One region of the Marinobacterium sp. xm-m-312 genome, then DNA from elsewhere that is predicted to be linked to it. Evidence: predicted binding sites of a transcription regulator. Region 1 holds the regulator's gene; each other region holds the start of a gene.
What was found. Region 1 encodes sigma-54, which starts transcription at its own class of promoters, with help from an activator protein. Its sites were predicted from a motif close to TGGCACNNNNNTTGCTNT; they were not measured.

Region 1 (2,199 bases):
CATATCACTCACATCAAAGAGTCCAAAGGGATGGTCCTATCTGGGGGTGAGAGACGCCGAGTTGAGATTGCAAGAGCCCTAGCAAACGACCCTGACTTCATCCTACTGGACGAGCCTTTTGCTGGTGTAGACCCCATCTCTGTCAGCGACATCAAACAGACCATAAGGCACCTTAAAGATCGAGGTATTGGCGTCCTGATAACCGATCACAATGTCAGAGAGACTCTCGACATTTGCGAACGGGCTTACATCGTTAGTGAGGGTAACATTCTTGCAGAGGGTGAGCCTGAGCAGATCATGATGAATCAAGCCGTTAAAGAGGCTTATCTGGGCAATGATTTTCGCTTGTAACTCTCACACTTTTAAGTAATTATCATTTTAATGAAGCACTCTTTACAGCTCAAAGTCGGACAGAACCTGTCCATGACCCCACAATTGCAGCAAGCGATCAAATTGCTGCAACTCTCCTCCTTAGAGCTACAGACAGAGATTCAAGAGGCACTCGATAGTAACCCACTACTGGAGGTAGCCGATGAAGAAGATCAGAGTGAAGAGAACTCTCAAAGCATTGAGCAAAAAGAGTCATCAACCTCAGATGAGACCCAATCTAATTCAGAGATCGAAGAGACGTTCGAATCGTCTCAGCCGGAAGATAGCTGGTCTACTGATGACATACCTGAACAGCTTTCAACCGACAGTCAATGGGACGATACTTACCAAAGCTCTTCAAATTCCAATCGTGATGATGATTGGATGCCAGGTGATAATGACGCTGCGGTTGAAACCATCCAAGACCACCTTAATTGGCAACTGAATCTGGTTAATTTCAGCGATGTTGATCGATACATTGCTGAGATGATTATTGACTCTATCGATGATCGTGGCTATCTGATCACCGATCTGCAGGACATTCTTCTCAGCTGCCAAGAGGAGCTACCTGAACTCTTTTTTGAAGTGGAAATGGATGAGGTGGAGACAGTACTTCACCGCATTCAACAGTTTGACCCACCCGGTGTCGGTGCCCGTGATCTTGCAGAGTGTTTGAAAATCCAGTTAAGACAGCTACCCATAGAGACACCTTGGCGCGCAGAGTCACTGCGCCTAGCGACCGACTATTTAAACCTGTTGGGCAGTCGAGATTTTAAATCTTTGATGCGCCGTATGAGGCTCAAAGAGGAGCAACTGTCAGAGGTGGTTAGGTTGATTCAATCACTTAACCCAACACCAGGAGACTCTTTAGATCTGGGTGATACTGATTACATCGTACCGGACGTGATCGTGCGTAAACGCGCGGGGGAGTGGACACTCACTCTCAATAACGACGTAGTCCCTGAACTACGTATCAATGATGTCTACTCAGGCATGATTAAACGTGCAGACAACTCCGCGGAGAACCAATTTTTAAAAGACCATCTCCAGGATGCACGCTGGTTCATAAAGAGTTTACAAAGCCGCAACGAGACCCTCTTAAAGGTCTCAACGGAGATCGTTTCCAGACAGATCGGTTTTCTTGAACAGGGTGAACAGGCGATGAAGCCTCTTATTCTTCACGACATTGCTGAAGCCGTTGATCTACATGAATCCACCATCTCCCGTGTTACAACTCGAAAATACATGCACACCCCGCGCGGTGTCTTTGAATTGAAATATTTCTTTTCGAGTCAGGTGGCTACCAGTGACGGCAGTGGTGCATCATCAACTGCGATTCGAGCAATCATTAAAAAATTAATTTCAGAAGAAGACCCTCGCAAGCCACTAAGTGACAGTAAGCTTGCTACACTACTAGATGAAGAGGGGGTGAATGTTGCAAGACGAACCATTGCTAAATATCGCGAAGTTCTCAACATTCCACCTTCAAATGAGAGAAAGCGTTTGGTTTAATTGAGGTGGGCGGCCTCATTTTTTCACTCCGCCTAAGACGAGGAGAAGTCATATGCAGATAAATATTACTGGTCATCACGTGGACCTGACTGAAGCTCTAAGTGAATACGTACGTAACAAGTTCGATAAGCTAGAACGTCACTTCGACAACATTCAGAATGTACAAGTTACTCTCAGTGTCGAAAAGCAGGGTAAAAAAGCCGAGGCTGATGTTCACTTAGCCGGTGGCCAAGTGGTAGCTTCTGATGAGCATGATGACATGTATGCAGCGATTGATGGCTTAGTGGATAAGCTTGATCGCCAAATCATCAAGCATAA
Region 2 (2,199 bases), on a different contig from region 1:
CCAGAGCCGTTGTCACCAACGATTGGCTTAGGCATGAACGTAGCTGTTTTACCGTAAGCGTGAGCAACGTTGTGAACTGCGTACTTAAGAATCTGAACTTCGTCAGCTTTCTTAACAAGGGTGTTACCTGCCACACCGATTTCACACTGACCAGCAGTTGCTACTTCGTGGTGGTGTACTTCTACGTGCAGACCCATCGCTGTCATCGCGTCACACATTGCAGCACGAAGATCGTGTAGAGAGTCTACTGGTGGTACTGGGAAGTAACCGCCTTTAACGCGTGGACGGTGACCTGTGTTACCGCCTTCGAATTTGCTGTTAGAAGACCATGCAGCTTCTTCAGAAGATACAGTGTAGCCACAACCAGACATGTCAGAGTGGAAGTGAACTTCGTCAAATACGAAGAACTCTGGCTCTGGACCGAACATAGCGCTGTCAGCGATACCTGTTGATTTCAGGTACTCTTCTGCACGCTTAGCAACAGAACGTGGATCACGCTCGTAACCAAGACCTGTAGCAGGCTCAACGATGTCACAACGGATGATGACTGTTGCATCTTCAGAGAATGGATCAACGATAGATGAAGAGTCATCTGGACGAAGGATCATGTCAGAGTCGTTAATACCCTTCCAACCTTGGATAGATGAGCCATCAAACATTTTGCCGTCTTCGAAGAAGTCGTCACCCATTTCGTGAACTGGGATAGTTACGTGCTGCTCTTTACCTTTAGAGTCTGTAAAGCGAAGGTCGATCCACTTCGCGTCAGTTTCTTTGATCAGATTTAGTGTCTGTTCAGACATTATGGCTCTCTCCATTATCAGATATTGCCAGACTAGTAGCCTTGGGTTTAAGCCTGCACCATGCAAGCTCAGTCTTCCTAACGAGCTAGCAAACAGTATGCCAACTCGAAAAAAGTCTTTATTTACGGTGATTTACCGCATCAGCAACGAATCACCAATGACAATAAACGCACCAATTTGATGCACACCTAAAACATACGCACCACAATGGTGCTTTAAACTATTACTAGTCTGTCGATGTGTGCCAATATGATACTCCAGCCAAAAAATTTTGCACTAGATTCGCTTCTAACAATTGTTCATATGGTCCAAATTTATTGGCTATTAATTCGCCTTGATCACGCTCGACGCGTATAATCCGCGGATCTTTAATTAATGAGACTCACCTCGTGATCGAAAATCTTCGCAATATCGCCATCATCGCACACGTCGACCATGGCAAAACCACCCTAGTTGATAAACTTCTAGAGCAGTCAGGTACCCTTGGCCGTCGTGATGAAGGCGCTGAGCGCGTCATGGACTCAAACGACCAAGAGAAAGAGCGTGGCATTACCATCCTTGCCAAAAACACCGCCATCACTTGGAACGACTACCGCATCAACATCGTCGATACTCCTGGGCACGCCGATTTCGGTGGTGAGGTAGAGCGTGTTATGTCGATGGTTGACTCGGTCCTTCTGCTTGTTGATGCAGTTGATGGTCCAATGCCACAAACACGCTTCGTTACTCAGAAAGCCTTTGCACGCGGCCTTAAGCCAATCGTTGTTATCAACAAAATCGACCGTCCTGGTGCACGTCCAGATTGGGTTATGGATCAGGTTTTCGAACTGTTCGACAACCTAGGCGCTACCGATGAGCAGTTGGACTTCCCGATTGTCTACGCCTCAGCGATCAACGGTATTGCGGGTGATGATCACGAAGCTATGGCTGACGATATGACGCCTCTATTTGAAGCGATCATCAAGCACGTTGATGCGCCTCACGTCGATACAGAAGGTCCATTCCAGATGCAGGTCTCTGCGTTGGACTACAACAGCTTTGTCGGTGTTATCGGTGTGGGTCGTATCTCACGCGGTAAGATCTCTACCAACACGCCTGTTAAAGTCATCGATTCACACGCAAAAATGCGTTCAGGTCGTATCCTTAAGATCATGGGCTACCACGGTCTTGATCGTGTCGATGTCGACAGTGCACAAGCAGGTGACATTGTCTGTATTACCGGTCTAGACGAACTCAACATCTCAGATACGCTGTGTCACCCAGATGTTGTTGAAGCACTACCAGCACTCTCTGTCGATGAGCCAACCGTCTCTATGACATTCCAGGTCAACGACTCTCCGTTTGCCGGTAAAGAGGGCAAATTCGTTACCAGCCGTAACATCAAAGAGCGTCTAGAGCG
Region 3 (2,199 bases), on a different contig from region 1:
CGACGCATACGCGGGCCTATCTGAAGAAGCTCTTTACTACATCGGCGGTATCATCAAGCACGCTAAAGCGCTTAACGCTCTATGTAACCCAGGTACTAACTCGTACAAGCGTCTTGTTCCAGGCTTCGAAGCACCAGTTATGCTAGCTTACTCAGCTCGTAACCGTTCAGCTTCTATCCGTATCCCATACGTAACTAGCCCTAAAGGCCGTCGTATCGAGACACGCTTCCCTGATCCAATCGCTAACCCATACCTAGCGTTCTCTGCGCTAATGATGGCGGGTCTTGACGGTATCCAGAACAAGATCCACCCTGGCGATGCAGCAGACAAAGACCTTTACGATCTACCAGCTGAAGAAGCTGCTCAGATCCCACAGGTTTGTTCTTCACTAGAAGAAGCTCTGGACGCTCTAGAAGCTGATCACGAGTTCCTAACTCGCGGCGGCGTATTCACTGAAGACATGCTAAACGCTTACATCGAACTTAAGCGTGAAGAGTGTGCTCAAGTGAGCCAGACAACTCACCCAATCGAATACGATCTTTACTACTCAGTTTAAGATCTTATCGATTCAAAAAACCCGGCACCTGCCGGGTTTTTTTGTTCAGGACGAACGGTATCCTGCAGGCGCATGGATGCGCACAAAACACCTCGCACCAAAATGGTGCATAATATCTTCATATATGCCATTCTATTGTGCATGCTAAAACTCAAAAGCCCGTGGTTACTGGGTTTCGCTGAGTTGGCAACCTTTTTGCTTATTAAGTAGAGCTATTAAGGCTTAACGCTAGAGTAGAGCTGTTAAGTCATCAAAACCCTTGGGAATACCTAATGTTCGGATCGCAACAGTACAAATTGATTCTTGAAAACCTCAATACGGCTGTATTGGTACTGGGGCAGAAGTTCGAGTTGAAGTATATGAATCCGGCCGCTGAGGTTCTGTTAGAGGGTAGCTTTAAACGCTTAAAAAATTCACACATCGAGTATCTCTTTATTGGTTCCGAAGAGGAGCTCAAGCTATTAGAGAGTGTCTCTGCGACGGGACAGCATGTCAGTAAACGCGAAGCCGCTCTGATTACCTTTGGTGGTAACGAGTTGATGACGGATTACACCATCTCAAGGTTACCGAATGGGTTTCTACTGATGGAGTTGCACCCACGTGATCGCCTGGTTCGAATTGAGCGTGAAGAGGAGATGTTGAATCGACATGCCACCGCCAAAGTGCTTGTGCGTGGCTTGGCACATGAGATCAAGAACCCGTTGGGCGGGATTCGCGGCTCTGCACAGTTGCTAGAGCGCGAGCTGGATGATGAGGGGCTTAAAGAGTTCACCGGAATTATCATCGATGAAGCGGATCGGTTAAGAAATCTGGTGGATCGTCTGATGGGGCCTTACAAGAAGCCCAACATACACCCGGTGAACATTCACGAGGTGCTCGAGCGTGTGCGTGCTCTGATTGAAGTTGAAAGCGAGCAAGAGATTCAGTTGGTTCGTGACTACGACCCAAGTCTGCCGGAGTTTAACGGCGACAGTGAACAGTTGATCCAAGCGGTTTTAAACATCTGCAGAAATGCGATGCAGGCCCTGAAAGAGTCTGAAACAGCCGCTCCGCAAATCCGTATGAGAACACGAGCGCTCAGACGAATTACGCTGGGCGCAGAGCAGCATCGACTGGTCTGCTGCGTAGAGATTATCGATAACGGTCCGGGCATACCAAAGGATCTTTTAGATTCCGTGTTCTATCCGATGGTGACCGGTCGTGCGGAAGGGTCTGGGTTGGGACTATCGATTGCCCAATCTGTTATTGGTCAGCACCAGGGTTTAATCGAGGTCGCCTCGAAACCCAGTACAACAAATTTTAAAATTTTAATTCCTTTGGAGAGTTGAGATGTCTAAGCCAGCAACCGTTTGGATAGTAGATGATGATCGCTCAATACGTTGGGTTTTAGAGAAAGCGATCTCTGGCAGTGGCTTGGCGACAGAAGTGTTTGAGTCGGGCGATGCGTTGCTGCGAAAAATTAAGCGTGAACAGCCTGATGTGATTATCAGCGATATTCGTATGCCGGGCATTGATGGTCTTGAGATGCTAGAGCAGCTTCAAGCTGATTATGCAGACATTCCGACTATCATCATGACCGCTCACTCAGATTTAGATTCCGCGGTTGCCTCTTATCAAGGTGGTGCCTTTGAGTACTTGCCTAA
Region 4 (2,199 bases), on a different contig from region 1:
GTTCCAAGCAGCTAGGTGACCTACAAGCGGTCCAGTATCCATACCAGATAGCTCCTCTTCACCGACAGAGAAAGCAACCACTGGAATATCTTCAGAGCTGATGCCCTGTGAACCTAGCTCTTTGTAGAAAGGTACGTTGGCATCGCCGTTAATGGTAGAGACAACCGCAGTCTTCTTACCCGCTGAACCGAACTTTTTAATGTCCGATACAATCGACTGCCAATCAGAGTGACCGAATGGCGTGTAGTTCACCATGATGTCCTCTTCAGCAACACCCGCCGCTTTTAGGTAAGCATCCAAGATTTTGTTAGTTGTACGTGGGTAGACATAGTCAGTACCGGCTAGCACCCAACGCTCAACACCCAACTCGTTCATTAGGTAATCAACCGCTGGAATCGCCTGCTGGTTTGGCGCAGCACCTGTGTAGAAGACGTTTTTAGACGACTCTTCACCTTCATACTGAACTGGGTAGAACATGAGGCTGTCTAGCTCTTCAATAACCGGAAGAACCGATTTACGCGACACTGATGTCCAACAACCGAAGATCGCGTCCACCTTCTCTTTCTCAACTAGCTCACGTGCTTTCTCAGCAAACAGTGGCCAGTTAGACGCTGGGTCGACAACCACAGGCTCAAGTTGTTTACCTAGTAAACCGCCCTTCTTGTTCTGCTCTTCGATCAGCATCAGCATGGTGTCTTTCAGTGTTGTCTCACTGATCGCCATTGTGCCCGACAGTGAGTGAAGCACGCCCACTTTGATCGTATCAGCCGCCATTGCAAGATTCGTTGCAGAAACAGCTAAGGCTAGCGCAGCAGATTTAAACATAGTTGATTTAGACATCAGGGTCTTCTCCTTTGATTAGTAACCTAGATGTTTTTCTTATTGCAGAGTGCGTGCCAGTTTTTGAAATAGTCCGTAAATTAATTTTATTTATGTTTAAAAACAATAATATAAACAATTAATATTATTCTATTTGACGCATATGAAGAGATTTTACAGCGCACCATTAAGTGACATTTATGACAGAATTGCGCACCAAAAGATCGCAAAAGTAAATTTTTTAAGGGTATTTTGGTGCACTTGTTTAGGGTTGTGAGATTAGCCATATAGCGGCTGACAGGCGAGAACTCAACTACGGAGCTGCCGTGACTGGCTTCAGCCTGTCATCCGCAGTCAGAAACGATCGCCTCATCTACGATAAGGCTCCAACATCAACTCGGCACGCGAACCGTTGGAGCGGTCTTAAAAAGGCCGCGATTTTTAGCGATATAAATCGCCTCATCTTCGATAAGGCTCCAACATCAATTCAGCGTGCGAACCGTTGGAGCGGTCTTGAAAAGGCCGCGATTTTTACCGATATAAATCGCCTCATCTTCGATGAGGCTCCAACATCAATTCAGCGTGCGAACCGTTGGAGCGGTCTTGAAAAGGCCGCGATGCGTGCTGATAAAAATCGCCTCATCTGTGATAAGGCTCCAACTGAAAAGGCCCCATAAGGGGCCTTTGATCGATTAGAAAGGTAAGTTAAAAACTTACTCCTCTTCCTTCTTAGGATGAGGCATAAACAGGTTGAGTACGATGGCGCAGACTGCTGCTGGTAGTAGACCTGTTGTTAAAAGCGCCTTAACTGTACCGTCTAGGTGCTGAAGCGCTTCTGGAACCTGCATTAGACCCAGGCCAAGTGATAGTAATACTGCAAAGATCACCATGTTACGGCTGTTCCAATCCACATCAGCCAGCATCTTCATACCTGAAGAGGCAACCATGCCGAACATCACGATAACACCACCACCCAATACTTCGATTGGCACAATAGAGATGAGAGCACCCACTTTAGGGATCAGACCACAAACGATCAGGAAGATCGCACCAATGGTTGCCACGTGACGACTCATCATACGCGTCATTGCGATCAGACCAACGTTTTGCGAGAAAGATGTATTTGGCAGTGCACCAGCTAGAGCAGATAGCGCTGTACCTAGACCGTCTGCATAAGTTGCGCCTTTGATCTCAGTATCAGTTGCTTCACGATCCGCACCACCTTTGGTGATACCCGATACGTCACCCACTGTCTCAATCGCAGAGATGAATGACATAAGTGCGATACCGATGATGGCACCTGCGCCGAACTCGATTCCGAATGGGAAGAGCTGTGGCAGCGCAAAGCTTGCAGCACGGCCGACGTTACCGAAGTTAACC

Region 2: the regulator sigma-54 is predicted to act here: its motif matches at 886-903, upstream of glnA (glutamate--ammonia ligase).
Region 3: the regulator sigma-54 is predicted to act here: its motif matches at 741-758, upstream of glnL (nitrogen regulation protein NR(II)).
Region 4: the regulator sigma-54 is predicted to act here: its motif matches at 882-899, upstream of urtA (urea ABC transporter substrate-binding protein).

The regions. Positions count from the first base shown of each region.
Region 1 is NZ_WBYS01000001.1:259,029-261,227, reverse strand. It holds gene lptB (LPS export ABC transporter ATP-binding protein) at 1-351, shown strand, start outside; gene XMM312_RS01310 (RNA polymerase factor sigma-54) at 382-1,881, shown strand; gene hpf (ribosome hibernation-promoting factor, HPF/YfiA family) at 1,934-2,199, shown strand, end outside.
Region 2 is NZ_WBYS01000010.1:61,907-64,105, forward strand. It holds gene glnA (glutamate--ammonia ligase) at 1-800, opposite strand, end outside; gene typA (translational GTPase TypA) at 1,190-2,199, shown strand, end outside.
Region 3 is NZ_WBYS01000010.1:59,657-61,855, reverse strand. It holds gene glnA (glutamate--ammonia ligase) at 1-556, shown strand, start outside; gene glnL (nitrogen regulation protein NR(II)) at 829-1,884, shown strand; gene glnG (nitrogen regulation protein NR(I)) at 1,886-2,199, shown strand, end outside.
Region 4 is NZ_WBYS01000008.1:6,437-8,635, reverse strand. It holds gene urtA (urea ABC transporter substrate-binding protein) at 1-840, opposite strand, end outside; gene XMM312_RS10185 (hypothetical protein) at 1,146-1,496, shown strand; gene XMM312_RS10180 (uracil-xanthine permease family protein) at 1,533-2,199, opposite strand, start outside.